2 regions of the Mesorhizobium sp. M0983 genome follow, and region 2 is predicted to be linked to the other one. Evidence: riboswitches for the same ligand, from Rfam matches in the RefSeq annotation. Region 2 holds a riboswitch; the other holds the start of a gene.
What was found. Region 2 has a riboswitch for S-adenosylmethionine ahead of metX (homoserine O-acetyltransferase MetX). Riboswitches for the same ligand answer to the same signal wherever they lie in the genome.
Positions count from the first base shown of each region.

Region 1 (16,143 bases), on a different contig from region 2:
CGTGCATCGGCGCCGCTGCTGGTGGGCCTGTCTGGTCGTCTGGCCGGCCACGGGATGCGCCCCGCTACCCGCTCCAATCCTCAGCCCACCTCCCGCAAAATAAAATCGTGCAGCATCTTGGCCGCCGGCGACAGCGCGCGGTTCTTTACCGTGATCAGGCTGTAGGGCCTGACCTCGATGTCGAACTCGGTCTGGACGACGTCGATGGCGCCCTCGAGCCCTTCGGGGTTCTGAATGAACTTCGCGACTTGGATCGACACCGGCGCGATCGCGTCGGATTGCGCGACCATGACCAGAGTCAGTAACAGCGAGCTGGTGTTGAGGATGCGATCCGGCAGCGCGATGTTGCGGTTCAAAAAGTTGCTTTCCATGGCTTGGCGCAGCGGCGAGCCGCCCGACTGGAAAACCCAGTCATAGGCGGCGGTGTCTTCCAACCGCACTGCCTTGCCCTTGGTCAGCGGGTGGCCGCGGCGCACGATCAGGCAGGCCTTCTCGACGCCGATGACGCGGGCCTCGAACAGCCGCGGATTGAGGTCGTCGGGGATGCGGGCGATGATGAAATCGTGCCGAGAGGCGATCAGCTCGCGCGCCAGCACGTTCGAGGTCTCGACCTGCATGGTGATTTCGATGCGCGGATAGAGGCGCCGGATCTCGCGGATCGCCGGCACCGCCAGCTCGATCGCCGGTGCCGTGACCGCGCCTAGGAACACCGAGCCGCCCTTGCCCGCCTTGAGCTCGAAGATCTCGCGGTCGACCTCGCGCATCTCGAGCAGGATCGATCGCGCGCGCCGTGCCAATGCCTTGCCATAGGGCGTCAGCGTGATGCCGCGCGGCAGCCTTTCGCAGAGCTTGACGTCGAGCACCGCCTCCATCTCGGCGATCATGCGCGAAGCCGCCGGCTGCGAGATGTTCATGACCTGGGCCGCGGCACTCACCCGCCCGTGCTCGTCGAGGGCTGCGATCATGCGCATGTGACGCAGGCTCAAGCCGCTGCGCAGCAAGGTTCCGCCATCACCCGGGATTTCATCGTAACCGGCTGATATTCCGCCAGGGTTTCGCAGCGCCGCCATGATTTTTCCCTACTCCTACGCCCGGCGCCCCAGCTGGATCCGGCAGCGTCGTCACTAGCCTAAGCCATATCAGTCTCGATATAGCAACCATCAAAGATCGCATTTGACAGTTATGGCAAAGCGACACACCCTTCGCGCGTCCTGAGACTTGACGGTCGGTGACGAGGGAAAACTCGTATCGATTGAAACCAGAGTTTCGGGGCCGATTGGGAGGATACCGGAGATCGATTGACGGCAGCGGCGCGTTTGGCGCTCCTGCACGATTGCGCGGCCCACGAAACCCAAGGGTACGCGTCCATCAACCAGGGAGAGTTAATGTGAAGATTATCAAGACACTGGCCGCCGTCGCGGCCCTAGGCATCGCGGCTATGACGCTGCCGGCGCAAGCGGGCGAAGGCCTGGTCGGCGTGCTGATGCCCACCAAGACCTCGCAGCGCTGGATCAACGACGGCGACGCCGTCAAGTCCCAGCTCGAGGCTCTGGGCTACACTGTCGACCTGCAATACGCGCAGGACGACATTCCGAACCAGCTCAGCCAGCTGGAAAACGAAATCACCAAAGGCCCGAAGGCGCTGATCATCGCTTCGATCGACGGCACCACGATGGGCGATGCGCTGCAGAAGGCGAATGACGCCGGCGTCGTCGTCGTCGCTTACGACCGCCTGATCAAGAAGACGCCAAATGTCGACTACTACACCACCTTCGACAATTTCGGCGTCGGCGTCATCCAGGCCAAATCGCTGCTCAAGGGCCTCGGCTATCCCGAGAAGAAAGGCCCGTTCAACATCGAGCTGTTCGGCGGTTCGCCGGACGACAACAATGCGTTCTTCTTCTATAACGGCGCCATGTCGGTTCTTCAGCCGCTGATCGACGACAAGACCCTCGTCGTGAAGTCCGGCCAGATGGGCATGGACAAGGTCGGCACGCTGCGCTGGCTGGCGGCAACCGCCCAGGCCCGCATGGACAATCTGCTCTCCGCCAACTACTCGGACGGCAGCCGCGTCGATGGCGTGCTCTCGCCCTATGACGGCCTGTCGCGCGGCATCATCGCTTCGCTGCGTGCCGTAGGCTACGGCACTGCCGATCAGCCATGGCCGATCGTCACCGGACAGGACGCCGAGACCGCTTCGGTCAAGGCGATCATTGCCGGCGAACAGTATTCGACCGTGTTCAAGGATACCCGCGAACTCGCCAAGGCGACGGTCGAACTCGTCGACAAGGTGCTCTCGGGCGGCAAGCCGGAAGGCCTCGACACCACGACCTACAACAACGACGTCAAGGTCGTTCCCTCGATCCTGTTGACGCCGCATGACGTCGACAAGTCGAACTACCAGGCCCTGGTGGTCGACTCCGGCTACATCAAGGCCGAAGAACTGAAGTAATCGCGGTTACAAAGCCTGGGGTCCTGCGCAGGCAGGGCCCCTTTTCGTTGGCGAGCCAGCCCGGTATTGTTTGCGGACCTCGCAGGAGTGGTATTCTCAATGGCATCGACGATTTTGGAGATGCGCGACATCACCAAGACGTTTCCAGGCGTCAAGGCGCTGTCGAACGTCAAGCTCATGGTCGAGGAAGGCGAGATCCATGCCGTGGTCGGCGAGAACGGCGCCGGCAAGTCGACGCTGATGAAGGTGCTGTCGGGTGTGTATCCGTCCGGCACCTATGACGGCCAGATCATCTATCGCGGCGATGAGTGCCATTTCAAAGGCATCCATGACAGCGAGCGCAAGGGCATCGTCATCATCCACCAGGAGCTTGCGCTGGTGCCGATGCTGTCTATCGCCGAAAACATATTTCTCGGCAACGAGCAGGCCAAATACGGCGTCATCGACTGGAATGCCAACGAGACGCGCACCAGCGCCCTGCTCAAGAAGGTCGGCCTCAAGGAAGACCCCAACACGCTGATCACCAATATCGGCGTCGGCAAGCAGCAGCTGGTCGAGATCGCCAAGGCGCTCAGCAAGGAAGTGAAGCTGCTCATTCTGGACGAGCCGACGGCGAGCCTGTCCGAAAAGGACAGCCAGGCGCTGCTCGATCTGCTGCTCGAATTCAAGCGGCAGGGCATCACTTCGATCCTGATCTCCCACAAGCTCAACGAGGTGAACCGGGTCGCCGACAAGGTCACGATCATCCGTGACGGCCGGACCATCGAGACGTTGGCCAAGAAGGACATCTCGGAGGACCGCATCATCACCTCGATGGTCGGCCGTTCGCTCGACGACCGCTACCCGCCGCGAGAGCCGAAGATCGGTGAGACCGTTCTCGAAGTGAAAAACTGGTCGGTCTACCATCCCATCCATGCCGAGCGGCAGGTCATCAAGGGCATCAACCTCAACGCCCGCAAGGGCGAGGTGGTCGGCATTGCCGGGCTGATGGGCGCCGGCCGGACCGAGTTTGCCATGAGCCTGTTCGGCCGGTCCTATGGCCGTCGCATCACGGGCGAGGTGTTCCTTAACGGCAAGCCGATCGATGTCTCTTCGGTGAGCAAGGCGGTGGAACACGGCATCGCCTATGTTACGGAGGACCGCAAGACCTACGGTCTCAACTTGATCGACCATATCAAGCATAACATCACGCTGGCCAACCTGCCCGGCGTCTCGCGCCATGGCGTGATCGACGATTTGCGCGAGCTTTCCGTCGCCAACGATTATCGCGGCAGGACCAATATCCGCGCCTCAAGCGTCTACCAGATGACCGGCAACCTTTCTGGCGGCAATCAGCAGAAGGTGGTGCTGTCGAAATGGCTGTTCGCCAATCCGGAAGTGCTGATCCTCGACGAGCCGACACGCGGTATCGATGTCGGCGCCAAATATGAAATCTATACGATCATCGCGCGTCTCGCCTCCGAGGGTAAGGCAATCATCGTCATCTCGTCGGAAATGCCCGAACTGCTCGGCATCACCGACCGCATCTACGTCATGAACGAAGGACGCATCGTCGGCGAAATGGCGGCGAGCGACGCCAGCCAGGAAAAGATCATGCGCGCCATCGTCCGTGGAGAAGGGAAAGCATCATGAGCACCGAAAGCGCTCCCGGGCCGCAAACCGGCGTCGCCCAGGATATACAACAGGCACCTCGCATTGCCGTCTCGGCGCTGGTCACCAATCTGCGCGAATACGGGTTGGTGCTGGCGTTGATCGCAATCATGGTGTTCTTCCAGTTCACCACGTCCGGAACGCTGTTCAAGCCGGTGAACCTCAGCAATCTCGTGCAGCAGAACAGCTTCATCATCGTGATGGCGCTGGGCATGCTTCTGGTGATCGTTTCGGGCCATATCGATCTCAGCGTCGGCTCAGTCGCCGGCTTCATCGGCGCACTGGCGGCGATGATGATGGTTATCTGGCCGCTTGGCCCATTGAGCAATCCGCTGGTGGTGTCGATCGTCTGCCTGATCGTGGGTGGCGCGATCGGCGCGGCACAAGGCTACTGGATTGCCTATCACCGAATACCGAGCTTTATCGTAACGCTGGCGGGCATGCTGATCTTCCGCGGCATCTGTCAGGCGTTGCTGGGTGGCGGGTCTTCCGTGGGGCCGCTTCCAGTCGGCTTCAAGGCGCTGAGTTCCGGCTTCATTCCGGACCTGATCGGCCCATTGACGCTGATACCACCGACCGTGAACGCCGCCGGCAAAACCATTGTCGGCAGCGGCCTGACGCTGCACCTGACGACTATCGTGATCGGCCTCGCCGCCGTGCTCGCCTATGCCTATTTCGGGCTCAGGGCGCGGCGCACCCGCGAGCGGCATGGCTACGAAGCCGAGCCTTTCTCGCTGTTCGTCGTCAAGACCCTGGTGATCAGCGGGCTGGCGCTGTTTCTGGTCTACCAATTCGCCACCTATAGGGGCCTGCCCATCGTTCTCATGGTGATGGGCGTGCTGATCGCGTTGTTCGTCTTCGTTACCAAACGCATGACGATCGGCCGCCGCATCTATGCGATGGGCGGCAATGCCAAGGCAGCGCAGCTATCGGGCATCAAGACCGAACGGCTGACGTTGATGGTGTTCATCAACATGGGCGTGCTGTCGGCACTCGGCGGCCTGATTATCGCGGCGCGCTTGGGACAGGCGGTGCCGGCGGCGGGCCTCGGCAGCGAACTCGACGTCATCGCCGCGGTGTTCATTGGTGGCGCTTCGGCGATGGGCGGCGTCGGCCAGGTCATCGGCGCGGTGGTCGGCGGTTTCATCATGGGCGTCATGAACAACGGCATGTCGATCATGGGCGTCAATGTCGATTGGCAGCAGGTGGTCAAAGGCCTGGTGCTGCTCGGCGCCGTCGTCTTCGACGTCTACAACAAGAACAAGGCTTGAGAGGCAACCAGGAGGCATACGGGTCACATCGCGGCGCTGCCGGGCGGCGCGAAGAAGTCCCCCGAGGGACCTGACCCGCGAGCGCAATCCGGACGAAGAATTTCAACCGCGGCGTGGACAGGGTCCGAGCCGCGCCGGGCAGGGTTTGCCAAGAAGGCAGGCCGCAATTCAGAGAGGGTTACCATGCTGATCTCACAGATCCTCGACGACGCCGAGACGATCCGCGTCGTTGCCCGCAACGGCGGCAAGACCCGCGTCATCAACGGCGCCCGCAGCGTCTATTCGCTGGCGATGGAAGCCGCGCGCACCGGCACCGGGCTTGTCGCCCTGATCGAGCGCAAGGGCTTCGGCGAAACCGTCGATCTCGACGCAGCCTACAAGAAGGGACGGCTGCTGTCGCCGATCAACCATCCCGATCCGGCGCATCTCCATCTCACCGGCACCGGGCTGACGCATCTCGGCTCCGCCGCGACCCGCGATTCCATGCACAAGAAGCTCAGCGATGGCGGCGAGGAACAGCTGACCGATTCCATGAAGATGTTCCGCATGGGGCTGGAGGGCGGCAAGCCGGCGAAGGGCCAGATCGGCGTGCAGCCCGAATGGTTCTACAAGGGCAACGGTACCATGGCAGTGGCGCCCGGCGCGGCGCTCATGTCGCCCGCCTTCGCCCAGGATGCCGGCGAGGAGCCGGAAATCGCCGGAATCTATGTGATCGGCGACGACGGCGCCCCGTTCCGCGTCGGCTTCACGCTGTCGAACGAGTTTTCCGACCACGTCACCGAGCGCGTGAATTATCTCTTCCTCGCCCATTCGAAACTGCGCAACGCCTCGTTCGGGCCGGAGATCCTGATCGGCGACCTGCCGTCCGACATTCGCGGCGCTTCACGCATCCTGCGCCACGGCAAGCTGCTTTGGGAAAAGCCGTTCCTGTCGGGCGAGGCGAACATGTCGCACACCATTGGCAATCTCGAGCATCACCACTTCAAATACTCGGCCTTCCGCCAGCCGGGCGACGTGCATGTGCACATGTTCGGCACGGCGACGCTGTCCTTCGCCGACGGCATCAGGACGGAGGCCGGCGACGTGTTCGAAATCGAGGCGAAGGATTTCGGCCTGCCGCTGCGCAACCCGCTCGAAATCGAGCAGCCGGTGAAGGTGGCGGTGAAGGCGCTTTGAGCCGGCATAGCCGCAAGTAAGGGGAAGCTCAGCGCGCCGCGCGGAAATGCTTGGACAGTTTTAGGCCCTGCGCCTGATAGTTGGAGCCGAGATCGGTGCCGTAGAGTGCCTGCGGCCGTTTCAGCATGTGCTCGTAGACCAGCCGCCCGACGATCTGGCCATGGTCGAGAATGAACGGCACTTCGTGGCTACGCACCTCGAGCACCGCCCGGCTGCCGGTGCCGCCCGACGCCGAATGGCCGAAACCGGGGTCGAAGAAACCGGCATAATGGACGCGAAACTCGCCGACCAACGGATCGAAGGGCGTCATTTCGGCGGCGTAGAGCGGCGGCACATGCACCGCCTCGCGTGACACCAGGATATAGAATTCGTCCGGATCGAGCACCAGCTCGCCGGCACCGCTCTTGTAGAGCGGCTCCCAGAAATCGACGACATCCTGCGCGGCGCGCTTGTCGACGTCGACCAGGCCGGTGTGGTGCTTGCCGCGATAGCCGACCAGCCCGTCCTTGTCACCGTCGAGGTCGATCGACAACGCGATGCCGCCGCCTGAGATGTTGGGCGGCTCGGTGGCGACCAGCATCTCGGCGCGATGCAGGTCGTGCAGTTCGCTTTCCGACAAAAGCGCATTGCCGGTGCGGAACCTGATCTGCGACAGCCGCGAGCCGGTGCGCACGACGATCGGGAAGGTGCGCGGGCTGACCTCCAGATAGAGCGGGCCTTCATAGCCGGCGGCGATCTTGTCGAACTCGTGGCCGCGGTCGGTCATTACCCGAGTGAAGATGTCGAGCCGCCCGGTCGAGCTCTTCGGGTTGGCCGAAGCCGAAATATGCGCGGGCAGCGCCAGGCTTTCGAGCAGTGGCACGATGTAGACGCAGCCGGTTTCGAGCACGGCACCTTCGGCGAGGTTGATCTCGTGCAACTTCAGCCGGTCGAGCTTGTCGACAACTCTGTGGTCGGGGCCGGGCAAGAAGGAAGCACGCACGCGCCAGGCCTTGTCGCCGAGCCTGAGGTCAAGGCTGGCCGGCTGGATCTGGTCGGCATCGAGCGCGCGCGGCGATTTCAGCGCGCCCGTCTGGAACAGCGCGGAAATATCCTGATCGGGAAGAATGCCTGTCTGCCGCAAGGGTCTGGCTCCGTTCGAACGCCGGGCGAGGTCTTGTTCTGCCGCAGGTCCGACACTGGACGCCTTTGGCACCTGCTTGGTACAACCCTCTTAATCATGCCGGCAATTGACGCAAGCGTGGCGCGGGTCTAAAGCTCGTTATCCCGTGGTGATTTGGCCGGTCGGCTTGCAGCCACGTTAAACAAGTCGCTAAAGGACCGTCGGGCCGCAAGGCCATATGGACCGGTTGCGACTTTCGCGACCGGTTTTTTGTTGTTTGGACCATTTTTGGTGTTTGGATAGAATGATGACCAAGAAGCGCGACTGGAAGCCTCAGACCGCACTCGTGCATGCCGGGACGCTGCGTTCCGGCTTCGGCGAGACCTCTGAGGCGATGTATCTCACCCAAGGCTATGTCTACGAGACGGCGCAAGCAGCGGAAGCGCGCTTCAAGGGTGAGGAGCCGGGCTTCATCTATTCGCGCTATGCCAATCCGACGGTCGACATGTTCGAAAAGCGTATGTGCGCGCTGGAAGGCGCCGAGGACGCGCGCGCCACGGCGTCCGGCATGGCGGCGGTGACGGCAGCATTGCTGTGCAGCGCCAAGGCGGGCGACCATATCGTGGCGGCGCGCGCATTGTTCGGCTCCTGCCGCTGGGTGGTCGAGACGCTGGCGCCGAAATACGGCATCGAGGCAACGCTGGTCGATGGCACTGACATCGCCAATTGGGAACAGGCGGTCAAGCCGAACACCAAACTGTTCTTCCTGGAAAGCCCGACCAACCCAACGCTGGAGGTGGTCGACATCGCCGCCGTCGCGGCACTTGCCAACTCGATTGGCGCCAGGCTGATCGTCGACAATGTCTTCGCCACGCCCTTGCAGCAGAAACCCTTGCAGCTCGGCGCCCATATCGTCGTCTATTCGGCCACCAAGCATATTGACGGCCAAGGGCGCTGCCTTGGAGGCGTTATCTTGTCGGACAAAAAATGGATCGACGAGAACCTGCATGACTATTTCCGCCACACCGGCCCCAGCCTCTCGCCCTTCAATGCCTGGACCCTGCTGAAAGGCCTGGAGACGCTGCCGCTGCGCGTACGCCAGCAGACGGAAAGTGCCGGCCGCATCGCGGATTTCCTCGCCGAGCGCCCGCAAATCGCCCGCGTCATCTATCCCGGCCGTGCCGACCACCCGCAAGCGGCCGTGGTCAAGAAGCAGATGTCGGGTGGTTCGACGCTGATCTGCCTGGATGTGAAGGGCGGCAAGCAGGCGGCCTTTGCTTTCCAGAACGCGCTCGACATCGTGCTGATTTCCAACAATCTCGGCGACGCCAAGAGCTTGATCACCCATCCGGCGACGACCACGCACAAGAATTTGACCGATGAGGCCCGCGCCGAGCTCGGCATCGGACCGGGAACGCTCAGGCTTTCCGTCGGCCTGGAAGATACCGACGATCTGCTCGAAGATATCGAGCAAGCGCTGAGAGCTGCCGGATAAGGCTGGCCGAACAGGGCGAGCGGGTTCGTACAGCCCGCGCCGGACGTGCCGGTCAGGCGCCGGACGGGGTCTCTTCCAGCTCCGCGACGGCCTTGGTCTGGATGGTCATAACGTTGCCGCGCCAGTCGACGGCGCCGCTCAGCCAGCCGCGCGCCCATATCGCCGGCAGCATGCAGTCGCGAACCATCATTGCCAAGATGGTGCGCAGCGACAGGTGCCATCCTTTGACCCAGGCCAGGGCACATTCCGGCAGGTAGGCCGCGACCAGCACGGCGATGGCGGTTGCCGGCAGGCTGACGCCGGCGTCAGCCGCCGCGATCAGCGCAAGCACCAGCGGCGGCGCCGCGCCGATCAGGATCTCGGGGGCGAAGAACAGCGCGAAGGTGACGCGGCGCAGCCGCGCCCAACGCGCCTGCCGAGACCAGATCTCGCCAAGCGTGCGCCGGCCGAGCGGCTGTTCGAACGGCGAAGCGACAAGATTGACCCGCAGTCCGAGCCGGTTGACCAGCTTGGTCGCGGCGGCGTCCTCGGCAATCTCGGCGGCCAGTGCGCGGATGCCGCCATTGGCGTCAAGCATCGACTTGTTCCACAACATGCTCTTGCCCTGGGCGAAGCCAAGGCCGAGCGCCTCTCCAGCGTACTGCCAGCGTGCCTGCAGCGTGTTGAGAAAGGCGCATTCGACCTCCCCCCAAAACCCTTCAGGCCGCGAGCCGATCGGCGTCGAGCAGACGAGGCCGGTGTCGGGCCGCCATGCCGCCATCAGCTGCTGGACATAATCGCTCGGCATAAGCACGTTGGAATCGGCAAGGATGACCCAGCGATAAAGCGCCGCTTCCCAACCCTTCACGCAATTGTTGAGTTTCGGATTGCCGCTGATGCGGTCGTCGCCGACGAGCAGCCGGGCGCGTATAGCCGGAAAACGCGCCATTGCAGCGGTGATCGACTTGACCACGGGGTCGTCGGCATGGGCGACGCAGAAGATGAGTTCGTAGCGCGGCCAGTCGAGTGAGAAGGCGCGCTCCAGCGTCTCCTCGGTAAACGGCTCGACGCCGCGCGCCGGGACGACGATCGATACCGGTAGCACGGTGGCGGCGGGCGATGCGATCCTGGCTGCTCGCTTCAGCTTCAGCGAAGCTAACAGGATGCTGGCGAGATTTGAAAGAAGGAGAGCTATGGAAAAGAGGGCGGCTGCGAATGTCGGTTCCATCGAGATCTGGTCACTCCAGAAATGCCGGCCGCCTGACGGCCGTTTTCAACAATTCGACAGAACACCGAGTCGCCCGGCACAAGCCTGCACACCATCATTGTCATGTGTCACTTAAATGACATTGTTTTTCGGCACCTGCGCTTGAGTCGGGCAAGGAGATGACGCGCATCGTTGATCAAACTGCGCTGAGCGTCGAAAGTTCCATCTACATTGCTTTGGAGCAGTTTATGTACAGCGCCGTCACCCGCAACATCGAAGTGCAGGTCAGGCCGTTCTATCTGGAGGATCACTCCGACCCGCCGCAAAACCGCTATGTCTGGGGCTACCAGGTGACCATCGACAATCAGTCGGACGAGTTCGTGCAGCTTCTGTCGCGCTACTGGCACATTACCGACGGCACCGGCAAGGTCGAGGAAGTGCGCGGCCCCGGGGTCGTCGGCGAGCAACCGGGACTCAACCCCGGCGACAGCTATCAGTATACGTCTGGATGCCCGCTCTCGACCCCGTCCGGCATCATGGTCGGGCACTACACAATGCGCAACAAGCGGGGCGAGACCTTCGACGTCGCCATCCCCGCCTTCTCACTCGATTTGCCAGGCACGCGGCGCACCGTCAATTGACGTTCACTTTGATTCCTCTTCCCGCCTTGCGGGGCGAGGAACCCAAGTTCTGCGAAGGCAGCCGCACTGACGCTCGTTATTGAGCCGCTGCAAATTCCGCCGGGTCGAAGTCATATTGCTTCGAGCAGAATTCGCAGGCGACGTGAATGCTACCATCCTCGGTGCTGTCTCTGATCTCCTCGGCGGAAAAACCCTCGAGGATGCCGCGGATCTTCTCCCTCGAGCATGAGCACTGGTCGGCGACCGGCACGCCGCCGAAGACGCGGACACCATGCTCGTGGAACAGCCGGTAAAGCAGCCGCTCGGCGCCGATAGTCGGATCGATCAGCTCGGTCGGTTCAATGGTACCAAGCAGCGCCAGCAGTTCCTGCCAGGAATTGTCGGTCGGGTCGTGGATTTCCTCACGCGGATCGCCGTCGCCCCCGGGAAGGTCGGGTACGCGCATGCGTTCCGGCGACTGCGGCAGGAATTGTGCCAGCAGGCCACCGGCGCGCCATTGCTCGCGGGCACCGCCGACGCCGGGCGTCAGAAGCTTGGCCACCGAAAGCCGTAGGTCGGTCGGAATCTGCTCCGATTGGCGGAAATAGGTGCGTGCGGCTTCTTCCAGCGTGACGCCGTCGAGCTGGACGATGCCCTGGTAGCGTTGCGTGTGGGCGCCCTGGTCGATTGTCAGCGCCAGGACGCCGCTGCCGAGCAGCGTCTGCGGCGACGTCTCGCCGGCAGCCGTCAAAGCCTCCAGCCGGTCGGCATCGAAGCGGGCATAGGCGCGCAGCGCGTGCGGCGTGGAGAAATCCGCGACCAGCATATCGACCGGCCCGTCGGTGCGGGTCTGCAGAATGAACTTGCCCTCGAACTTCAACGAAGTTCCGAGCAGGACGGTCAGCACACAGGCTTCGGCCAGTAGTCGTGCCACCGGCTCGGGATACTCGTGGCGGCTGAGAATAGCGTCGAGCATCGGCCCGAGCTGGACGGTACGGCCGCGCACGTCGAGCGGGCCGACCTCAAACGGCACGACATGGTCGTCGCCGGCGTAGCCGAACTCGCCGAGCTTGGGTTGATGTTCAGCCAATTGACGAGTTTCCAACATGACAAAGCTCCGGGGCGCGGCGATGCCGCCCTCCGGGGCGCATGCGACGAGACGCGCTCGATTTGCGTGATGCGCCTGAGATAGGCACCACGAACTCCCGGATCAAGGCGGCCCGGATCAAGCGCCCAGGCACCAGGCCAAAACCGCCTTCTGGGCGTGGAGCCGGTTCTCGGCCTCGTCGAACACCACCGAATGCGGCCCATCGATGACCTCGTCGGTAACCTCCTCACCGCGATGCGCCGGCAGACAGTGCATGAACAGCGCGTCCGGCTTGGCTTTCGCCATCAGGGCCGCGTTGACCTGATAGGGCAAGAAGACATTGTGGCCGCGCGCACGGTGCTCCTGACCCATCGAGACCCAGCAGTCGGTGACGATGCAGTCGGCCTCGTGAACGGCCTCCTCGGGCGAACGAGTGAATTTCAGCTTGCCGCCATTGGCCTTCGACCAGTCGACATGCCTCTGAGCCGGTTCGCTGCCTTCGGGCACGGCGACGTTCAGCTTGAAGCGGAACCGCGCAGAGGCCTCCAGTAAAGAATGCAGGACATTATTGCCGTCGCCGGTCCAGGCGATCGTCTTGCCGGCCACCGGACCGCGGTGCTCTTCGAAGGTCATGATGTCGGCCATCAACTGGCAGGGATGGGTTTCGTCGGTCAGCCCGTTGATGACGGGCACCGTAGCGTTTTCCGTCAGTTCCAGCAGCCGGTCATGCGAGGTGGTGCGGATCATGATGGCATCGACATAGCGCGACAGCACCTTGGCCGTGTCTGCAATAGTCTCGGAACGGCCAAGTTGCATCTCGGTGCCAGTCAGCATGATCGTCTCGCCACCCAACTGCCGCATGCCGACGTCGAACGACACGCGCGTGCGCGTCGAGGGCTTGTCGAAGATCATCGCCAGCACCTTGCCTTCGAGCGGCTTGGTGCGTTCGCCGGCCTTGAGCCTCGCCTTTCGCACAGCTGCGTCGTCGAGCATGAAGCGCAGATCGCCTTCGGAAACGGCGGAAAGATCGGTGAAGTGGCGAAGGGACATCAGGAATTCCAGGATTACTTCGCGGCGGCAGCGACGATGGCATCCGCCAGGCTCTTGGCGCCGGCACGAATGCGCTCGAGCCCCTCGTGGATCTCGGCATCGGTGACGGTGAGAGGCGGCAGCAGACGGATAACGTTGTCGCCGGCCGGAACCGTCAAGAGATGCTGGTCGCGCAGTGCCACCGTAACCTTGGTGTTGGGCATCGCGCATTTAAGGCCGAGCATCAGGCCGGTGCCCCTGATGCTTTCGATAACGTCCGGAAATTCGTCGGCGACACCGGCCAGCCCCTGTTTCAAGAGCAGCGCCTTGCGCCGGACGTCATCGAGAAAGCCGTCTTCCAGCACCACGTCGAGCACGGCGTTGCCGACCGCCATGGCCAGCGGATTGCCGCCGAAGGTGGTGCCGTGCACGCCGGCGGTCATGCCGGCCGCTGCCTCGTCGGTGGCGAGGCAGGCGCCCATCGGGAAGCCGCCGCCGATGCCCTTGGCCACCGCCATGAGGTCGGGTGTGACACCCGCCCACTCATGCGCGAACAGCTTTCCGGTGCGGCCGACGCCGCATTGGACCTCGTCGAAAATCAAGAGCAGTCCGTGCTGATCGCAGAGCTGCCTGAGCCGCTTCAGCGATTGCGACGGCACTTGCCTGATGCCGCCCTCACCTTGCACCGGCTCGATCAGGATCGCCGCGGTTTCAGGCGTGATCGCCTTTTCGGCGGCGTCGATGTCGTCGAAGCCGACTTGGTCGAAGCCGTCGACCTTGGGGCCGAAACCTTCCAGATATTTGTACTGGCCGCCGGCGGCGATGGTCGCCAGGGTGCGGCCATGGAAGGCGCCTTCGAAGCTGATAGTGCGGAAGCGCTCGGGATGGCCCTTGACGAAGTGATAGCGCCGCGCCGTCTTGATGGCGCATTCAAGCGCCTCTGCGCCGGAATTGGTGAAGAACACCTTGTCGGCGAAGCTGGCGTCGGCCAGCCGCTCGCCGAGCCGGCTCTGTCCCGGAATCTCGTACAGATTGGAGACGTGCCAGAGCTTGGCGGCCTGTTCAGTGAGGGCCGCGACCAGATGCGGATGGCTGTAGCCCAATGAATTCACGGCGATGCCGCCTGCGAAATCGAGATATCGCTCGCCCTTGTCGGTGACCAGCCAGGTGCCTTCACCGTGGTCGAAAGCCAGGGGTGCGCGAACAAAGGTCTCGAAAAGCGCCGAACCGCTCATTATATGCGTCTCCGGAACCGGAAAATCAAAAAGCCGCCAAAGCGGCGGCCCTTGTGGCTTATCGTGTTTTTCGGCCGTGAAGTCAACGAAAAGGTCGCGCAAGGACGTGCGGCAAGCCCCCCAGCACAATGCCGGCTCATAAGCGACCGGGCAAGTTGGGGAAAACCGAAAAAACCGATTCGTGTTGGCCTTGGGACTCTTGTCACCGAGTCAGCGCATAAGGTAATTGTAGTAGAGAAATAACTAGATTTCGTGCGGCGGACCTAATCACCCGATATATGTGGTGTCTGCCCGGCAGAAGCCGGGTCGGGAATGGATTCCGATTGCCGCACTTTTCAGCAGGAGCGCGGTCTCATGAACTGGACTGACGAGCGAGTCGAACTTCTCAGAAAATTGTGGTCGGAGGGTCTCAGCGCCAGCCAGATCGCCGCACAGCTTGGTGGGGTCAGCCGCAATGCGGTCATCGGCAAAGTGCACCGGCTGAAACTGTCCGGCCGCGGACGCACAACCGCATCACCGGCACGCCAGAAGAAGACGGTACAGGGATCGACGATCCAGAAATCGGTGTCGCGGGCAGCAAGCGCCACGCGCCATGCCACCACGTCGATGTCGATCGGTGCGACCGCGCTCAAGGCGCAGTTCGATGCCGAACCGGTGTCGCGCCACTATATCCGCCCGGTCGAAAACGTCGTCGTGCCGATCTCCCGGCATCTGCAACTCGTCGAGCTGAACGAGCGCACCTGCAAGTGGCCGAATGGCGATCCGCTTTCGGAAGACTTCCATTTCTGCGGCAACGACGCCGCCGAAACCGGACCCTACTGCAAGTACCACGCCCGGGTGGCGTTCCAGCCGGCGTCGGAGCGGCGGCGGAGCAGGTGAATGGTGGCGGCTTGAGCCTGGCGTAAGAAGCAAGGCTCCCATTTAGCCCTATTCACTATTCACCTCTCTTCAAAGCCACCCATTCTTGCGAAACCGCCAGTAAAGAAACGTGCAGATCAGGGCGATTGCCGCCAGTACGGCCGGGTAGCCATATTCCATCCTCAGTTCCGGCATGTCGCTGAAATTCATGCCGTAGATGCCGGCGAATGCTGTCGGCACGGCCAAGATGGCGGCCCATGAGGCAAGCTTCTTGGAGATCGCCGTCTCCTGACTCTGGCCGACCAGAAGGCTCGCCTCGAAGGCGAAGGCGAGAACCTCACGCAGGCTGTCGATCTTTTCCTGGACCGTGCGGATGTGGTCGGTGACGTCGCGAAACAGCGGGTGCATGGCTGTATGGATTTGCGGCAGATCGGCGCTGGTCAGCCGCCGGCAGACCTCCACCAGCGGCAGGGCCGCATTACGCAGGCGCAAGAGATCGCGGCGCAGCATGTAAAGCCGCTCGATGTCGGAGCCGGTCATCGGCTTCAGCAGAACCTTGTCCTCGATCGCCTCGACCTCGTTTTCGATCTGCTCGAGCACCGGCATGTAGTTGTCGACGATGAAATCGAGAATGGCGTAGAGGACGAAATCCTCGCCCTTGGCGAGGGAATGCGGACAGCTTTCCCAGTGCTGGCGAACGGCGGCGTAGGAGGTCGACGGGCCATGCCTGACGCTGACAATGTAGCCAGCGCCGACGAACAGATGCGTCTCGCCGAAGGTGACACGGCTGTCGATCAGCTGCGCCGTGCGGGCAACGATGAACAGGGCATCACCATATTGCTCGATCTTCGGCCGTTGGTGCGGATGCTCGGCGTCCTCGATCGCCAACTCGTGCAGATGGAATTGCGCCTGGACGCGCAGCAATAAATTGCGGTCGGGCTCCAGCAGTCCGATCCAGACGACATGGCCCGGCTTCCCGGCC
Region 1 is NZ_JAMYNH010000016.1:92,097-108,239, forward strand. It holds gene NKH71_RS24715 (LysR family transcriptional regulator) at 81-1,070, opposite strand; gene chvE (multiple monosaccharide ABC transporter substrate-binding protein) at 1,388-2,452, shown strand; gene mmsA (multiple monosaccharide ABC transporter ATP-binding protein) at 2,552-4,084, shown strand; gene mmsB (multiple monosaccharide ABC transporter permease) at 4,081-5,373, shown strand; gene araD1 (AraD1 family protein) at 5,557-6,549, shown strand; gene NKH71_RS24740 (2'-deoxycytidine 5'-triphosphate deaminase) at 6,578-7,672, opposite strand; SAM riboswitch at 7,808-7,885, shown strand; gene NKH71_RS24745 (O-succinylhomoserine sulfhydrylase) at 7,956-9,146, shown strand; gene NKH71_RS24750 (ceramide glucosyltransferase) at 9,199-10,353, opposite strand; gene apaG (Co2+/Mg2+ efflux facilitator ApaG/CorD) at 10,581-10,973, shown strand; gene NKH71_RS24760 (Hsp33 family molecular chaperone) at 11,050-12,060, opposite strand; gene argF (ornithine carbamoyltransferase) at 12,178-13,089, opposite strand; gene NKH71_RS24770 (aspartate aminotransferase family protein) at 13,104-14,303, opposite strand; gene NKH71_RS24775 (GcrA family cell cycle regulator) at 14,658-15,182, shown strand; gene NKH71_RS24780 (magnesium and cobalt transport protein CorA) at 15,252-16,143, opposite strand, start outside.
Region 1: another riboswitch for S-adenosylmethionine. It lies ahead of NKH71_RS24745 (O-succinylhomoserine sulfhydrylase); the one in region 2 lies ahead of metX (homoserine O-acetyltransferase MetX).

Region 2 (16,143 bases):
AGCGCGCCTCCCGCCGCGTCTTCGTGCCGGTTCTCTCGCCGCATGGCGCGCCGACGCTTGGCCGGCTGTCGGGGGCCGAACGTCCGGCGTCGCCAGGATGACGCGTTCGTGATCCGACGCAGGCTTTTTCTCACCTATCTGTCGCGGACGGGTTCGCTGCCCGATTGAAGGCATATGCGGTCGATCCTATCACCGGGGTTTAGCACCGCTTCCGAATGCAAGGATCCACTCATGGCTGATCATCCGGATGTCGAGCCCAGCGCCCAGAAGCTTGCCACGTCGATCGAAGCCAGCAGCCTGCGTGAGCAGCTGGCAACAATCAAATTGGCGCTGACCACCTCGCCAGTGCGAAAACAATTGCTTTGGGCAGCGATCGGCATCGTCGCCGTCATCGTGGCGAGCTCGATCGGGCAGGTTCTGCTCAATCGCTGGAACCAGCCTTTCTACGACGCGCTGGCGCGGCGCGACATGCCGGCTTTCCTGCATCAGCTTCTGGTCTTCGCCGGCATCGCCGGCGGGCTTGTGGTGCTCAATGTCAGCCAGACCTGGCTCGACCAGATGCTTCGCCTGAAGCTGCGCGAGGCGCTGACGCTCGACCTGATCGGCGAATGGATGCGGCCGGCGCGTGCCTTCCGGCTGACCCATGCCGGCGCCATCGGCGTCAATCCCGACCAGCGCCTGCAGCAGGATGCCGGGCATCTCTCCGACCTTTCGACCGGTCTCGGCATCGGCCTGCTGCAGTCCTGCATCCTGCTTGCCTCGTTCGTTGGCGTCTTGTGGTCGCTGTCTTCCGGCTTCGTCTTCCACATAGGCGGCCATTCGCTGGCCATACCCGGTTACATGGTCTGGGCGGCGATCCTCTATGCGGGCACAGCTTCGTGGTTGAGCTGGCTGGTCGGGCGGCCGCTGATCCGCTTCAACAACGATCGCTATACGCGTGAGGCGGAACTGCGCTCCTCGGTGGTTCGCGTCAACGAGAATGTCGATGCCATCGCGCTTGCGCATGGCGAGGCCGATGCCAGGCGCCGGCTCGAATTCGACCTTGGCATGGTGCTGGGCGCCATGCGGCGCATCTACAGCGCCCAGATCAATCTTTCCTGGGTAACGGACACCTATGGCTGGATCACTGTCGTCGCGCCGATCCTCGTCGCTTCCCCGGTCTATTTTGCCGGCGATATCAGCTTTGGCGGCTTGATGATGGCGGTCGGCGCCTTCAACCAGGTCCATTCCTCGCTGCGCTGGTTCATCAACAATATCGGCGGCATCGCCGATTGGCGCGCCACGCTGATGCGGGTCGCCGACTTCCGCATCGCGCTTGGCGACACCGACGCGCTGCACGACACGGAAAGGCGCATTTCGTTCGGCGAAAATCCCGACGGCAGCCTGACCTTCGAGAAGCTCGAGATCGCCTCGCCGGACGGATGCACCAAGCTTGCCGAGCCGCATGTCGAAATCCGCGCCGGCGACCGCGTCATGATCACCGGAGATCCGGGCGCCGGCAAGACGCTTTTCTTCCGCGCCATTGCCGGTCTGTGGCCATGGGGCAGCGGCCGGATCGGCATGCCGGCCGGAGAAGCGCCGATCTTCGTTCCGCGTACTCCCTATTTCCCGCTCGGCAGGCTGCGCGAGGTGCTCAACCATTCAGACGGCGCGGCGGAGGCGAGCGATGCCGAGATTTCGGAGGTGCTGGCCGATGTCGGGCTGCAACGCCTGTCGTCCTCGCTCGATCACTCGGCGCGCTGGGAGCGTGAGCTCAGCGACGACGAGCAGCGTCTGCTGGCCTTTGCCAGGCTCGCCTTGCGACGGCCGAAATGGGTTATCATCGACGAGGCGCTGGACGCGTTCGACGGCGCGACGCTGAGGCAAGTGCTGTCGATGCTGGACAAGCGCCTGCCCGACGCCGCGATCCTCAATATCGGCCGCGGCCAGCACAATACCCGCTTCTTCCCGCGAGCGTTGACCATCGTCAAGGATGCCGGCCAACCGCCCCTCAAGCCGGCCCGTGTCAGGGCAGGCGCCATCGAACCGCCCCCGATTATCGCCTCGGCTCGCCGAAAGAAATAGAAGCCAAGCTTTATTTCGCCGCGATCGCGGCGAAAAACTATCGCGATCGTTTCAGATGGGAACGTTCCGATCGGCAATGCTTGACGCTCTCGCCCTGCTCGCCTGCCTTGCCTGTGCCCCGGCAGCACCTGTGGCCGCGCCCGCCAATGCCATTGCCGTCGACGTCGAGCTGGTGCTGGCCGTCGACATCTCGCAGTCGATGGATGAAAGGGAGTTCGCCCTGCAGCGCGCCGGCTATGTCGCGGCGCTGCGACATCCCGACTTCATCAATGCCGTGCGTACCGGCCCTTCCGGCCGCATCGCCATCGCCTATTTCGAATGGGCCGGCACCATCCGCGACGATGCGGTCATTGCCTGGCACGTCATCGACAGCAAGGAGAGCGCCAACGCTTTCGCCGACAAGATCGCGGCCCGCCCGTTCAGGAGCTTTCGCGGCACCTCTATTTCCGGTGCCGTGGCCTTCGGCGCCGAGCTTTTCGATGGCACGGCCGTCGTGGCCAAACGCCGCGTCATCGACGTCTCTGGCGATGGCCCAAACAACACCGGCTTGCCGGTCACAACGGCACGCGATGCGGCGCTGGCGAAGGGCATCGTCATCAACGGGTTGCCGATCCTGATCAGCCCGTCACCGACCTTCAGCCATCTCGACCGGTATTATGCCGAATGCGTCACCGGCGGACCGGGCTCGTTCGTGCTACCGATCTACGCGGTTTCCGAATTCGCCACCGCCACTCGCCGCAAACTGATCCTCGAGGTCAGCGGCGTCGAGTATCCCAAGGAGGATCCGAGGACGATCCGCATCGACGCACCGATCGACTGCCTGCAAGGCGAGCGCGACCGGCGGTTTTTCTCCGACCCGTATTTCCCGGAACTCGACCGGTAAGGCTTGCCCACGGGTAAGCTAGGCCGGTGGCAGGCCGAAGGCCGGGAACAGAGATGGCCCGAGCGGCCCTATGAAGATCGTCAAGGAAGCGATCCCGCCCTCGGCTGGCTCGAACACATGCAGGGAATGGGCCCGCCACGCCGGGTCATCGTGGCTGCGGGAATAGACCCCGACCGCCGGCTGGCCATTGGCCGCGGTGGCCAGCGTGCGGAAGCCGCCGAACCTCGGCCAGACGGTCTCGAAGAAACCGCGGATCGCTTCGCGGCCTTGATACCATTCGCGCCAAGGCGGCATGGTATAGATGGCGTCCTCACGCAGGAGCTCGATCAAACCTTCGAGATTGGCGGCCTGCCAGGCCTGCATGTAACGTTCGAGCAGCAGGCCTTCTTCGGGGTTGGGCCGTGATCGGCTGGCCGGCCGTCCGCCAGGATAGCGCGCCGTCAGCGTTGCGCGGGCGCGCTGCAACGCGCTGTTGATCGAAGCCGTCGATCCGCCCAGCAAACGCGCCGTCTCGACGGCCGACCATCCCAGGACGTCGGCAAGCAGCAGCGCGGCCCGCTGCCTGGGCGGCAGATCCTGGATAGCGGCGACGAAGGCGAGCTGGACGGCCTCGCGGCTCTCGTAACGGGCTTCCGGACCTGGCTCGCTGCCGGCAATGTCTGGAAGCTCGGCGTCGGGGTAGGGCTCCAGCCACGCGACGTCAGCTACGGCCCCGCCTATGGCCGCCCCGTGCGACGGCGGCCGTCCGGGTTCCCGGAGAATGCGACGCGCCCTCGACCTCGCCTTGATGGCGTTAAGGCAAGCATTGGTCGCGATCATATAGAGCCAACCGCGAACCGAACCCCGCCCGTCGAACTCCGACCTTGCGCGCCAGGCGCGAAGCAACGTGTCCTGGACGAGGTCGTCGGCCTCGTGCAGCGAACCCATCATGCGATAGCAATGCAGCTTGAGCTCGCGGCGATGCGCGGCCGTGACCTTCTCGAAGGCCAGCCGATCGAGGATCGGCTGGCGTGCCGGTTCCAGAGGTGGTTGAGCGTCTGTCATGCTACTTTCGGGTTCCGGGTCAGGTTTGCATTACGCGCGCCTCAGGCGGCCGGGGCAAGCCCGCTCCCGCTCACCATGAAGGAACTGCCTTGCGCCTGGCCGGTGGCGAGTGCGACCACCGCCCGTCCGACATCGGCCGGCGTCTGCATGTCGGTCATGGCGGCGATGAAGTCCGCCGGCTGGATGCCCATATAGGCCGCGATGCTGTCGACGCCGGCCTTGCCCACGCCGGTCTCCGGCATGATCCGCATCGGCGCGAGCGCCATGAAGCGCAGGCCGAGGCCAAGCCGGTCCGACTCCTTCTGGCTATGACCGGCCAGGAACATCTGCATGCGTTTTGCGCCGGCATAGCCGCCGGCATTGGGTGGTCCGCCGGTCAAGGCCGCGCCGCTGGAGATCAGAACGATCCGGGTTCCCGGCTTGAGCGGACGGCGCAGAGCGGCCCGGCAAAACAGGAACGACGCCTTGACGTCGGTGTCCCAATTTGCCGAGAAGGCCTTCCAGTTCTGTTCATGCACCGGCGCGGAAGGGGCCAGCGCACCTGCGCAGATCACCAGCACGTCCGGCTCAAGCGCGGCGAAGACCTTATCGGGGGCGGAGTCCACCGTCGCATCGATCGCGAGCGTCTTCACGCCGGAGACCTCCCAGGCAAATTGCGCCAGGGCCTGTTTTCCGCGGGCGACCGCCAGCACCGTCGCTTTCTCCTTGAGGGCGACCTCCGCAATGGAGCGGCCGACACCCCGGCTGCCTCCGACGACGACGACATTCTGATTTTGCAACGATCCCATGGATCACCTCTCTGTTCCCGGCCGCCGGACCATCCAGGCGCGCCCATCGATAAGGACAGCGCAGGTGGGCGGAAATCATCGGTGCCAGGCAGAAATATCTTTCAGGTGACGGCAGCGGCGCGCCAGTTTTGTATTCGGTGTCATTACCTCGGGGGTAATCGACCAGCGCGCAACGTCCCGGCAAACTGCTCCCATCAAGCCGGTTGTCCGGCTTTCGACCACAAGGAGTTACACCATGACCGCCTACGCCGTCGCCCATATGCGCCAGGTCACGCCGGGGCCGCCGATCGTCGAGTACCTGCAGAAGATCGATGCCACGCTTGAGCCGTTCGGCGGGCGCTTCATTGTGCATGGCAGCGAGGTGGACGTGGTTGAAAACACCTGGCCGGGGCACCTCGTCATGATCGAATTTCCAGACATGCAGCAGGCGCGCGGATGGTACCGCTCGGCCGCCTATCAGGAGATCTTGCCGCTGCGCACCGAGAATTCTCAGTCCGATGTGGTCCTTGTCGACGGCGTTGCGCATCCGCACAAGGCCACCGACGTACTTGAATAAGGGGAATGATCGGCTCACGGGCGGCCTGCTACCGTTTCAGCAGAAATACCGCCTGCTGGCCGAAAAAGTTCCAGAACCACCACGGCATCGAGAAGCCGATCCGCTGGCCGTTGGCGTCGAGCGCGGTTGCCTTTTCCACCGTCGCGCCCAGCTCGTCGCATAGATTGACGAAATCGCGAATGGTGCAGAAATGGATGTTGGGGGTGTCGTACCAGTAATAGGGCAGGTCCTTGGTCACCGGCATTCGGCCGTTGAAGAGCAGCGAAAAGCGCACCCGCCAGTGGCCGAAATTGGGAAATGAGACGATGGCGCGGTTGCCGATCCGGAGCAGTTCGTCGAGCACCAGCTTCGGATTGCGGGTCGCCTGCAAGGTCTGCGACAAGACGACAAAGTCGAAGCCCTTGTCGGGATAGAATTGGAGGTCCTTGTCGGCATCGCCTTGAATGACCGACAGGCCGCGCGCCACGCATTCGTTGACGCCGCGCTGCGACAGTTCCAGCCCGCGGCCGTCGACCTTCTTGGTCGCCTGCAGCAATTCGAGCAGCAGGCCGTCGCCGGAACCGACGTCCAGCACCCGCGACTGCGGCGGGATGAGATCGGCGACGACTTCGAGGTCGACGCGCTGGGCGCGGTTGACGCTCATGGGCTCGGCTCCTGCCTGGCGCATGGTCCTGATCCGAAAAGTCTGCAACTTTTCGGGGCCATGCGCTGATGCCTGGCGCATGATCCTGATCCGAAAAGTCTGCAACTTTTCAGGGTCATGCGCTGATGCCTGGCACATGGTCCTGATCCGAAAAGCGTGCAACTTTTCGAGGTCATGCGCCGAGCCCTCTAGCCCGGGCCGCCGAGGCGATGAAGCCTTTGATGGCGGCGAACAGTTCCGGCTCGTCGAGCAGGAAGGCGTCGTGGCCGCGGTCGGTCTCGATTTCGACGAACGATACCGAGGCGCCGGCCGCGTTCAGCGCGTGAACGACCGAGCGGCTCTCCTCGGTCGGGAACAGCCAGTCGCTGGTGAAGGAGACCAGGCAAAAACGGGTCTTGGTGCCGGCGAAGGCATCGGCCAGCCGGCCGCCATGGTCGGCGGCGAGATCGAAATAGTCCATCGCCCGGGTCATGTAGAGATAGGAGTTGGCATCGAAGCGATCGACGAAGGTCATGCCCTGATGGCGCAGATAGCTCTCGATCTGGAAGTCGGCATCGAAACCGAAGGTCAGCGCTTCGCGGTCCTGCAGGTTGCGGCCGAACTTGCGGTGCAGCGCTGCTTCCGACAGATAGGTGATGTGGGCGGCCATGCGCGCCACCGCCAGCCCCTTTTCCGGTCGCTTGCCGTGCTCGAAATATTTGCCGCCATGCCAGTCGGGGTCGGCCATCACCGCTTGCCTGCCGACCTCGTGGAAAGCGATGTTCTGCGAGGAATGGCGGGCGCCGGTGGCGATCGGCAGGGCCGAGAAGACGCGCTCGGGATAGCTGGAGGCCCATTGCAGCACCTGCATGCCGCCCATCGAGCCGCCCAACACGCTGAACAGCTGTTCGATGCCGAAATGCTCGACCAGCATCAGCTGCGCCCGCACCATGTCGCGGATGGTGATGATCGGCAGGTCGAGCCCGTAAGGCTTGGCGGTTGCGGGATTTGTCGAGGCGGGGCCGGTGGAACCGAGGCAGCCGCCGATGACGTTGGACGAGATGACGAAGAAACGGTCGGTATCGATGATCTTGCCGGGGCCGATCAGCACTTCCCACCAGCCCGGCTTGCCGGTCACCGGATTGGTGTTGGCGACATGCTGGTCGCCGGTCAGCGCATGGCAGACGAGGATGGCGTTGGAGCGCGCGTCGTTGAGCGTGCCATAGGTTTGGTAGGCGATCTGGAACGGCGACAGCAGCGTGCCGGCGTCGAGCTTGAGCGGCTTGTCGGCGCCGAAACGCAACACTGGGCTCGACGGCTGGTCGGCCTCGTTGTTGGTTTTTCGAGCGCGCAAAGCGACCATCACATCTCCTTGCCCGGGCTTTAGTTGTCCACCGGTCTGGGCAACAAAAAAACCGGCCATGCCTTCGCAAAGCCGGTTACAAGATGCAAACGGCCCTTTAGCAAGTTGTTTAACGTGGCTGCAAGCCGACCGGCCAAATCACCACGGAACTGTCGATGCTCTTCTAGGACTGACGCATGGCTTCGTCAACGGCAAGTTCTTGATCCCGAATTGCCGCCCCTCGACATTCCTGGCCACGGCTTGTATTTCCGCTGCGGCCTCCGGATGGAGGCATCCTCGACGGATTTCATGGAATGAGCCAGACACCGGATCAGACACGTCCAACGCCCCGCGCCGGCATCATGGACATCGAAGCCTATGTGCCCGGCAAGAGCGCGGCGCCGGAAGGTGTCGCCAAAGTCTACAAACTGTCGGCGAACGAGAACCCGCTCGGTCCTTCGCCAAAGGCGATAGAGGCCGCGCGCGCGGTCGCCGACAAGCTCGCGGTCTATCCCGACGGCAGCGCCAGGCGCCTGCGGGAGGCGATCGCCGAGGTGCATGGGCTCAATCCGGCGAACATCGTCTGCTCCAACGGTTCCGACGAGATCCTGGGCCTGCTTGCGCAGACCTACCTCGCGCCCGGCGATGAAGCCATCATCACCGAACACGGCTTCATGGTCTACAAGATCTACATCCAGTCGGCCGGTGCCGTCCCGGTAACGGTCAAGGAGACTGATGAACGCGCCGACATCGATGCGATCCTCGCCGCGGTGACGCCGCGTACCAGGATCATCTTCCTTGCCAATCCGAACAACCCGACCGGCACTTACGTGCCGTTCCAGGAGGTGCGCCGCCTGCATGCGGGCCTGCCGCGAAACGTGCTTCTGGTGCTGGATGCCGCCTACGCCGAATATGTCCGGCGCAACGACTATGAAGCTGGCGTCGAGTTGGTGGGCAGCGCGGAAAACGTAGTCATGACCCGCACTTTCTCGAAATTGGGCCTCGGTGGCGCGAGGATCGGCTGGATCTATGCGCCAACGCACGTCATCGACGCGATCAACCGCGTGCGCGGGCCCTTCAACGTCAATGCGACGGCGATCGAGGCAGGCATCGCGGCGATCCGCGACCGGGCTCATATCGAGCGCAGCGTCGCGCATAACGAGACCTGGCTGGCCTGGCTGAGCGAGCAATTGACCGGGCTCGGGCTGCGGGTGACCCCGAGCGTCGGCAATTTCATCCTGATCCACTTTCCCGAGGACAAAAAGCATTCGGCGGCGGCCGCCGACGACTACCTCAGTGCGCGCGGCTACATATTGCGGCGCGTTTCCGGCTACGGTTTTCCCAACGCGCTGCGCATGAGCATCGGCACCGAAGAGGCTAATCGCGGCGTTGTCGCAGCACTCGCGACATTCCTGAAAAGCTAGGGCACCATGACCTCACCGATGTTCGAAAAGATCGCGCTGGTCGGCATCGGCCTGATCGGTTCGTCGCTGGCCCGCGTCATCCGCCGCGAGGGACTTGCCGGCCAAGTCGCCATTTCGACGCGCAGCGAAGCGACGCTGGAGCGGGCGAGCCAACTCGGCCTTGGCGACACCTACACGACAGATGCGAAAGAAGCGGTTCGCGATGCCGATCTGGTCATCGTTTCGGTGCCGGTCGGCTCTTCAGGCACGGTCGCCCAGGAGATCGCACCGGCGCTGAAGAAGGGCGCCATCCTCACCGATGTCGGCTCGACCAAGGCATCGGTGATCGCGCAGATGCAGCCGCATGTGCCTGATGGCGTGCACTTCATCCCCGGCCATCCTTTGGCCGGCACCGAAAAATCGGGACCGGATGCCGGTTTTGCCGAACTGTTCGAGAACCGCTGGTGCATTTTCACGCCGCTGGCCGGCACCGATCCCGTGGCGTTGGAAAAGCTCTCGGAATTCTGGCGCCGCTGCGGCTCCAACATCGACACGATGGACCCCCAGCATCACGACATGACGCTGGCCATCGTTTCGCACCTGCCGCACATCATCGCCTATAACATCGTCGGTACCGCCGACGATCTGGAGTCGGTGACCAAGTCCGAGGTCATCAAATACTCGGCTTCCGGCTTTCGCGACTTCACCCGTCTCGCGGCGTCCGACCCGACCATGTGGCGCGACGTCTGCCTGCACAACAAGGACGCCATCCTCGAAATGCTGGCGCGGTTCTCGGAAGATCTGTCCTCGCTGCAGCGGGCGATCCGCTGGGGCGACGGCGAAAAGCTGTTCGACCTGTTCACCCGCACCCGCGCTGTCCGCCGCTCGATTATCGAGGCCGGCCAGGACATCGACGTACCGGATTTCGGCCGCCAGGCAGTCGAACACCCGCCGAAGGGATAAGCCGCGGCAAGCCGATCGCAGGCCGTACCGCCCCAGAACGGTTCATCGTTTCACGGAAACGCCGAACCGGTCTATCTTTTTGTTTGACGCAATCCGGACGGAAAACCGTTCACAATTTCCTGGAATTGCTCTAGTCGAGCGGCTTGATCTTGCCGAGCGGGATGAAGCCGAGCGAGGCCTTGCCCTTGACGATCTTCAGCGGCATCGACGGTGCGTTGCCGAGCAGCGCCAGTCCGGCGAAGCCGGTCTCGATTTCTTTCTTCTGCTCGGGGATGGCGGTGGCGAGGATTGCCGCCACGGCCTTCGGATCATTGAGCTTGATCATCAGGTCGGCATTTATGAGACCATCATTGTCGACCGACAGCGGTCCGGAAACGGTGATGCGCGCAGTTCCGGACGACAGATCGAGCTCGCGGATTTCGACCGCCTGGCCGCGCAGGCTCTTCGGATTTGCCTTGATCAGCGTCACACCGTTCTTCAATGTCACGTCGCCGCTGCCGTCGAGTGGCGGCAAGACGCGCCCGCCGATGGCCTCTGCGTCGATTTCGAGATCGGTGAAATTGCCGGCATAGTCGATGTCCGGGCCGTTTGGGCGCAATTGTCCGGTGGCGGTTCCGGCGCTGAACAGCGAGACAGGATCGGTGTCGTCCGCCGGATCGGTCTGGCCGGACAGGCCTTCTGCCTGCAGCGAGAGGCGCCCCGGCAGCGGCCAGGACAGCTTCATGTCGGCCCGCAGATCATCCCAGTCGATCCACAGCGACGTCGTGCCGGGAACAGAGGTCCTGAGCGGCCCCCTGAACTCGGCGGCAGGCGACAGAAGCCGCGTGATCTGCGTGGCGGCGTTGATTTTGCCTGTCGATGCAGCGACGTTGCGGCTGTCGTCCTCGTAAGCCAGACTTTCGCAAGAAAGCGTGAAGGTGAAGGGATAGCCGCTGACCGCGAGATTGGCGCAGTCGGCCTTGATGCCTTTGTCGTCGAGATCGGCGACCGCCTTGTCGGTTGCACTCTCGACCAGGTCCGCCAGGTAGAACCAGCCGGCGCTGTAGATGCCGAACAGCACGAGGACGAAAGCGGCAAGCCACAACAGGCGGCGACGTTGGCTGGGCGGTGGGCGCTCGTCACTTGACGTCATGCTGCGGCTTTCGTTAACGCGGGTGGCACGGGCGGGCTGTCGCTTGCGGCAACAACAGGTAGACGGACTGAAACACCACCGGTGGAGTGGTTCGTCACAATCAGGCTTGGCGATATGGGCGATTTTTGGGTTTTTGGCTACGGCTCACTGATCTGGCGGCCGGGATTCGCGCATGTCGAGACGCGGCGTGCCCGCCTGCATGGCTATCGCCGTTCGCTCTGCGTCTATTCTTTCGTGCATCGCGGCTCGCGCGAACGGCCGGGCCTGGTGCTCGGCCTCGACCGCGGCGGCTCCTGCATCGGGCTGGCGTTCCGGGTTCCAGGCGAGCTGCGCAACGAGGTCGTCACCTATCTGCGCGAACGCGAGCTGGTCACCAACGTCTATCTCGAGCGTGTGCTCAGCGTCCGCCTCGACAAGCGTGAAACGGATGGGGGCGAGACGGTCGAAGCCATCGCCTATGTCGTGGACCGCAGCCATGAGCAATACGCCGGTGCGCTCGACGCCGCCGAGGCAGCAGCCGTCGTTCGCGGCGCCGTCGGCCAGTCGGGGAGGAATGAGGATTACGTGCTCAGCACGCTGGAGCACCTCGAAGCACTGGGTATAAGCGATCGCTGGCTGGAAGAGGTGACAAGACGGGTCGCGACGTAGCTTCTTTGGTCGTTGACCATGATGCTTTCGGCGTCGTGGTCCGGGCTACATCCTGAAAATCTGTTTGCCAAGATCGGCGCGATCCAGGCTGTTTGCCACGGCGAGCTTGAACTCGGTCAACGGGCGGAGACCGCCGACAGGAACGTGGAAGCCGGGCTGGCCGAAGATGTCGATGATCTCGCGTAGCACAGGTCGGTCGGCTTCGACCGGCGGCGAAAAGAAGTAGCGATAGATATTCGCCCTGATCTCCACGCCGCTCAGCAACACATCGAAATTGTGAAGTTCGAAGCGCTCGGCACTCATGCCGCCATTGATCACCATCTGCCCGCCGAGCGCCAGGGTGCGGATCAATTCGCCGCTGACAGGTCCGCCGACATTGTCGATAATCCCGTTCAATCCGGCGTCACCGGTGATATCCATCACGGCTTCCCGGATACTTGCCTTCAAGTCCGAAAGGTCAAGAATGGCGGCGACGCCAAGCGTCTTCAGATCGAAGCTTTGGTGCGAGCGCCGCACCAGCGCGATGACGTTGATGCCGCGTCGTTGGGCGAACTGCATCACCATTGTCGAAATCGACGAATAGCCGGCCGTGACAGCCAGCCACTGGCCAGGCCGCACACGGGAATCCACCATCAGATCCCACGCGGTAATGGGGTTCACCATCTGCCCGGCGCGTTCGACCGGATAGCCGGCAGGCAACGGGATCAGCCATTCGGCGGGAATGGCCGCGTACTCGGCCCAACTGCCATAATAGCTGAACGCGACGAGCGTGCCCGGTTCCAGCAAAACGTTCGCGCCAACGGCTTCGACGATGCCGGCGCCATGGTTTCCCGCGATCTGCTGGGGAAAATGCGGCTTCTTCGGTTCGGGATAGAGGTTCTGGATAAACAGGAAGTCGCCCGGATTGATCGAGGCCGAGACCATCCTGACCAGCACCTCGCCATCGCCGATCCGCGGCATCGGCAGGTCGTCAACGTAGAGCACGTCGCGCGGCGAGCCGATGGCGTCAAATACAATTGCTTTCATGCCGGTCTCCATAACAAACGATCCGGGGCAAACAGTCTGGGCTTGGCCAGACCGTGCCGAAATTTGCGTCGGCGCCGCGGAACTTATGGCCGGCCGGCAAAGGCCAGAATTGGCAGATTTGACAATCTATGTGCTAAACTTGCCAATTTCCTCAGAGGGGCTGGTTTGGAAGCCGGACACGGCGCGGCGGGTCGCGGTTTTGTGAAGCGCCAGCGGGTTGGAAAAGAGGCTATGCGTTTGACGTTGCCATGGCGCGACATAGGTTAGCCCGGTCGGCGGCTCCCACCCGCCTCAGCATGAATCACCATGGAGATCAGCCTTGCAGAAACGTCGTCTCGGTCGCACCGACCTATCCATCGCGCCATTGGTTCTGGGCGGCAATGTGTTCGGCTGGACCGCCGATGAGAAAACCTCGTTCGACTTGCTCGACCGCTTTGTCGACGCCGGTCTCAACGCCATCGACACGGCCGATTCCTATTCGCGCTGGATTGCCGGCCACCAGGGCGGCGAATCCGAAACCATCATCGGCAAATGGATGAAGAGCCGCGGCAACCGCGACAGGGTTGTCGTCATCACCAAGGTCGGTTCGGACATGGGGCAGGGCAAAAGGGATCTGTCCGCCGCCTATATCGAAAAGGCCATTGATGCCTCGCTGAAGCGGCTGCAGGTCGATACCGTCGATCTCTATCTGTCGCACTGGCCCGACCCTGCGACCCCGTATGAGGAAACGCTCGGTGCTTACCAGAAACTGCTCGACAAGGGCAAAATCCGCTATGCCGGCGCTTCCAACCTCGACGCCGCCCAATTGCGCGCCGCACTCGACGTAGCAAGCCTGCGCGGCCTGCCGCGCTACGAGGTGCTGCAGCCGGAATACAACCTCTACGACCGCTCGTTCTTCGATGGTCCGCTGCGTGATCTGTGCGTGGCCGAGGACATCGGCGTCATCACCTATTTCAGCCTCGCCAAAGGGTTTTTGAGCGGCAAGTACCGCAGCGAAGCCGATCTCGGCAAAAGCCCGCGCGGCGGCGGTGCGAAAGGGTATCTCAACGCGCGTGGCATGCGCATTCTCTCAGCGCTCGACGCCGTGTCGGCCAGACATTCGGCCAAGCCGGCGGAAGCGGCGCTGGCCTGGGTCATGGCGCGCCCCGGCGTCACCGCTCCGATCGCCAGCGCGACGACGCTCGGCCAGCTCGACAGCCTGGTGCGTGCGGCGTCGTTGCAGCTCAGTCCGGACGATATCGCCGAGCTCGACAAGGCCAGCGCATAGCCGCGCACGATCGTTCAAGACCCGCACCGCTGCCTTGCCTACCGTCCTACATCGTCACAGGATGCAGGGACGCCGCATGGCCGGACAGGTTCTTCTCGATCAGCAGCTATGGCAGCAATTGCTGGCGCTTGTGCTGGCATCGGCCATCGTCATGGGCAGCCCGGGGCCGGCGACGATAAGCGTCACCGCGGTCGGCGCCGCGTTCGGCCTGCGGGATTCGCTCCGCTATGCCTCGGGGATCGTTGTTGGCACGATCCTCGTGCTCGTGGTGGTGGCGACGGGCATCATGGCCGTTCTCGCCGCGTTGCCGAAGCTCGCGGCGCTGCTGGCGGTCGCCTCGGCAGCCTACATCCTTTACCTGGCGTTCAAGATAGCGACGGCGCCGCCACTGACGGCACGCGTCCGTGGAGCGGCGCTTCCCACTTTCCTTGGCGGGTTTCTTCTGGCTGTTGCCAACCCGAAAGCCTATGTGGCGATTGCCGCCGTGTTCGCCAGCGCGTCTTCCGGCGCCGTCGGTCTCGGTATTTCAGCCAAGCTGGGGGTTCTCACCTTGATGATCGTTGCCATTCATCTCTTGTGGCTTCTCGCCGGCGCAGCCTTTGCACGTTTGCTGCGCAAACCGCTGGCTTCGCGGATCATCAATCTGGTGTTTGCCGTGACGCTGGTTGCAACAGCCGCCCTGGCTGCCCTGCCGTGAGCCCTTGTGGCATCTGAGGCCGTTGCCTCAGCCTTTCAATTCAGGTTTCGCGTCCAGCTCACCAAGCCTTTTCACCGCAGTCGGCGGCATCGGCGGCGGGTTCGGCGTTTGCGACGCCTCGACGAGGAGCTGGTCGCAGGCGGCCTCCGTCTCGCCGATCAGCCGTTGCATGAATTCGTCCTTGCCGAGGCCGGGCGGGATCGGCGACAGGAAGCGCGCCTTGATCGTGCCGGGATAGCGCAGGAATTTGCGGCGCGGCCAATAGAGGCCGGCGACGTGAGCGACCGGCACCACCGGAATGCCAAGTTGCGCGTAGAGTTCGACGATGCCGTATTTGTAGACCGGCTCGTCGCCCGGCGCCCGGCGCGTGCCCTCGGGATAGATGATGAGCTGGCGGGGATTGCGCGCCAATTCCTGTTTGGTCGCGGCGATCACCATCTTCAATGCCTTCGAGCGGCTGCCGCGGTCGACCGGAATCATCCGCATCTTCAAGATGTACCAGCCGAAGAACGGGATCCAGGTCAGCTCCCGCTTCAATATGTAAACGGGATCGTCGAGGAACGGCAGGAAAGCGATCGTGTCCCAGAAGGACTGGTGCTTCGGCGCCAGGATGAAGGAGCCTTCAGGCAGGTTCTCCTGGCCGGTGATCTCGCTTCTGGTGCCGGCGATCTTGTCGTAGAGCCACATGCTGGTGCGCGACCAGAATTTCGGCACGAACCAGGCGCGGTGGCGCGGCGACAGGAAATAATACGGGGTCCAGAGGATCATCTGGACGATCAGATTGAGGTAAAAGGCGAGATTGAACGCCAGCGAGCGGAAATAGAGCATACAGCAAGTGCCCGGTGAGGAGGTGTGCGTTGGTTACACCAAGCGCCGGCAAAAAGGAAACGGTGCGAGGCGGGCGATCGGCCCGGTTTTGCGGTAGGCCGTCCTTCGTCACGCCTGCCACGCCGCCTGCAGCAGGCGCTGCTTCAGGCGTGGGGCGGCGAAGTCGAGGAACGCGCGCAGCTTCACCGGCAGCAGCCCTTGGCCGGCGTGGACGAGGCTCACCGGCCATGGCTCGGGCTCGAACTCCTGCAGCACGGGGCGCAGCGTACCCGACCGAACCGCGGCGGCGATCTGGTAGGAAAGCAGCCTCGTCACGCCGACGCCAGCAATCGCCGCATCGATTGCCGCCTCAGCGGTGTTGACCCGTAACCTGGAGCGGACCGGTACGGTGAATTCGGCCTTGCCGGTGGCGAAACTCCAGGCGGAGGCGTTGAGCCCTTCGAAGGTGATCGCACTGTGTGCTGCAAGCTCTTGCGGCGTTTTCGGCGTGCCGTGCTCGGCGAGATAGGCCGGGCTCGCGCAAACGACGCGGCGGATCGAACCCAGGCGGACGGCGACCAGGCTCGAATCGGCAAGGGCGCCGATGCGGATGGCGAGATCGATGTGCTCTTCGACCAACTGGGTTATCCGGTCGGCGAGTGTCAGCCGCACACTTACGTCGGGGTAGGCGGCGAGAAAGGCGGTGACGACCGGCAGCACATGCAGGCGGCCGAAGACGATCGGCGCGGTGACGATCAGTTCGCCGGTCGGGGCGCTGTACTCGCCGGCGGCTATTCGCTCGGCCTCGCCGACCTCGTCGAGAATGCGACGACAGGCGGCGAGATAGGCGTGGCCGGCATCGGTCAGCGACAGCTGCCGCGCCGAGCGGTTCAACAGCCGT
Region 2 is NZ_JAMYNH010000017.1:68,785-84,927, reverse strand. It holds gene NKH71_RS25305 (class I SAM-dependent methyltransferase) at 1-101, shown strand, start outside; gene NKH71_RS25300 (ABC transporter ATP-binding protein/permease) at 232-2,064, shown strand; gene NKH71_RS25295 (DUF1194 domain-containing protein) at 2,141-2,947, shown strand; gene NKH71_RS25290 (RNA polymerase subunit sigma-70) at 2,966-3,991, opposite strand; gene NKH71_RS25285 (SDR family NAD(P)-dependent oxidoreductase) at 4,033-4,779, opposite strand; gene NKH71_RS25280 (DUF1330 domain-containing protein) at 5,015-5,335, shown strand; gene metW (methionine biosynthesis protein MetW) at 5,364-5,978, opposite strand; gene metX (homoserine O-acetyltransferase MetX) at 6,151-7,320, opposite strand; SAM riboswitch at 7,398-7,475, opposite strand; gene hisC (histidinol-phosphate transaminase) at 7,614-8,723, shown strand; gene NKH71_RS25260 (prephenate/arogenate dehydrogenase family protein) at 8,730-9,665, shown strand; gene NKH71_RS25255 (DUF2125 domain-containing protein) at 9,796-10,797, opposite strand; gene NKH71_RS25250 (gamma-glutamylcyclotransferase) at 10,912-11,445, shown strand; gene NKH71_RS25245 (quinone oxidoreductase family protein) at 11,491-12,471, opposite strand; gene NKH71_RS25240 (aldo/keto reductase) at 12,791-13,738, shown strand; gene NKH71_RS25235 (LysE family translocator) at 13,815-14,435, shown strand; gene NKH71_RS25230 (lysophospholipid acyltransferase family protein) at 14,463-15,263, opposite strand; gene NKH71_RS25225 (LysR family transcriptional regulator) at 15,372-16,143, opposite strand, start outside.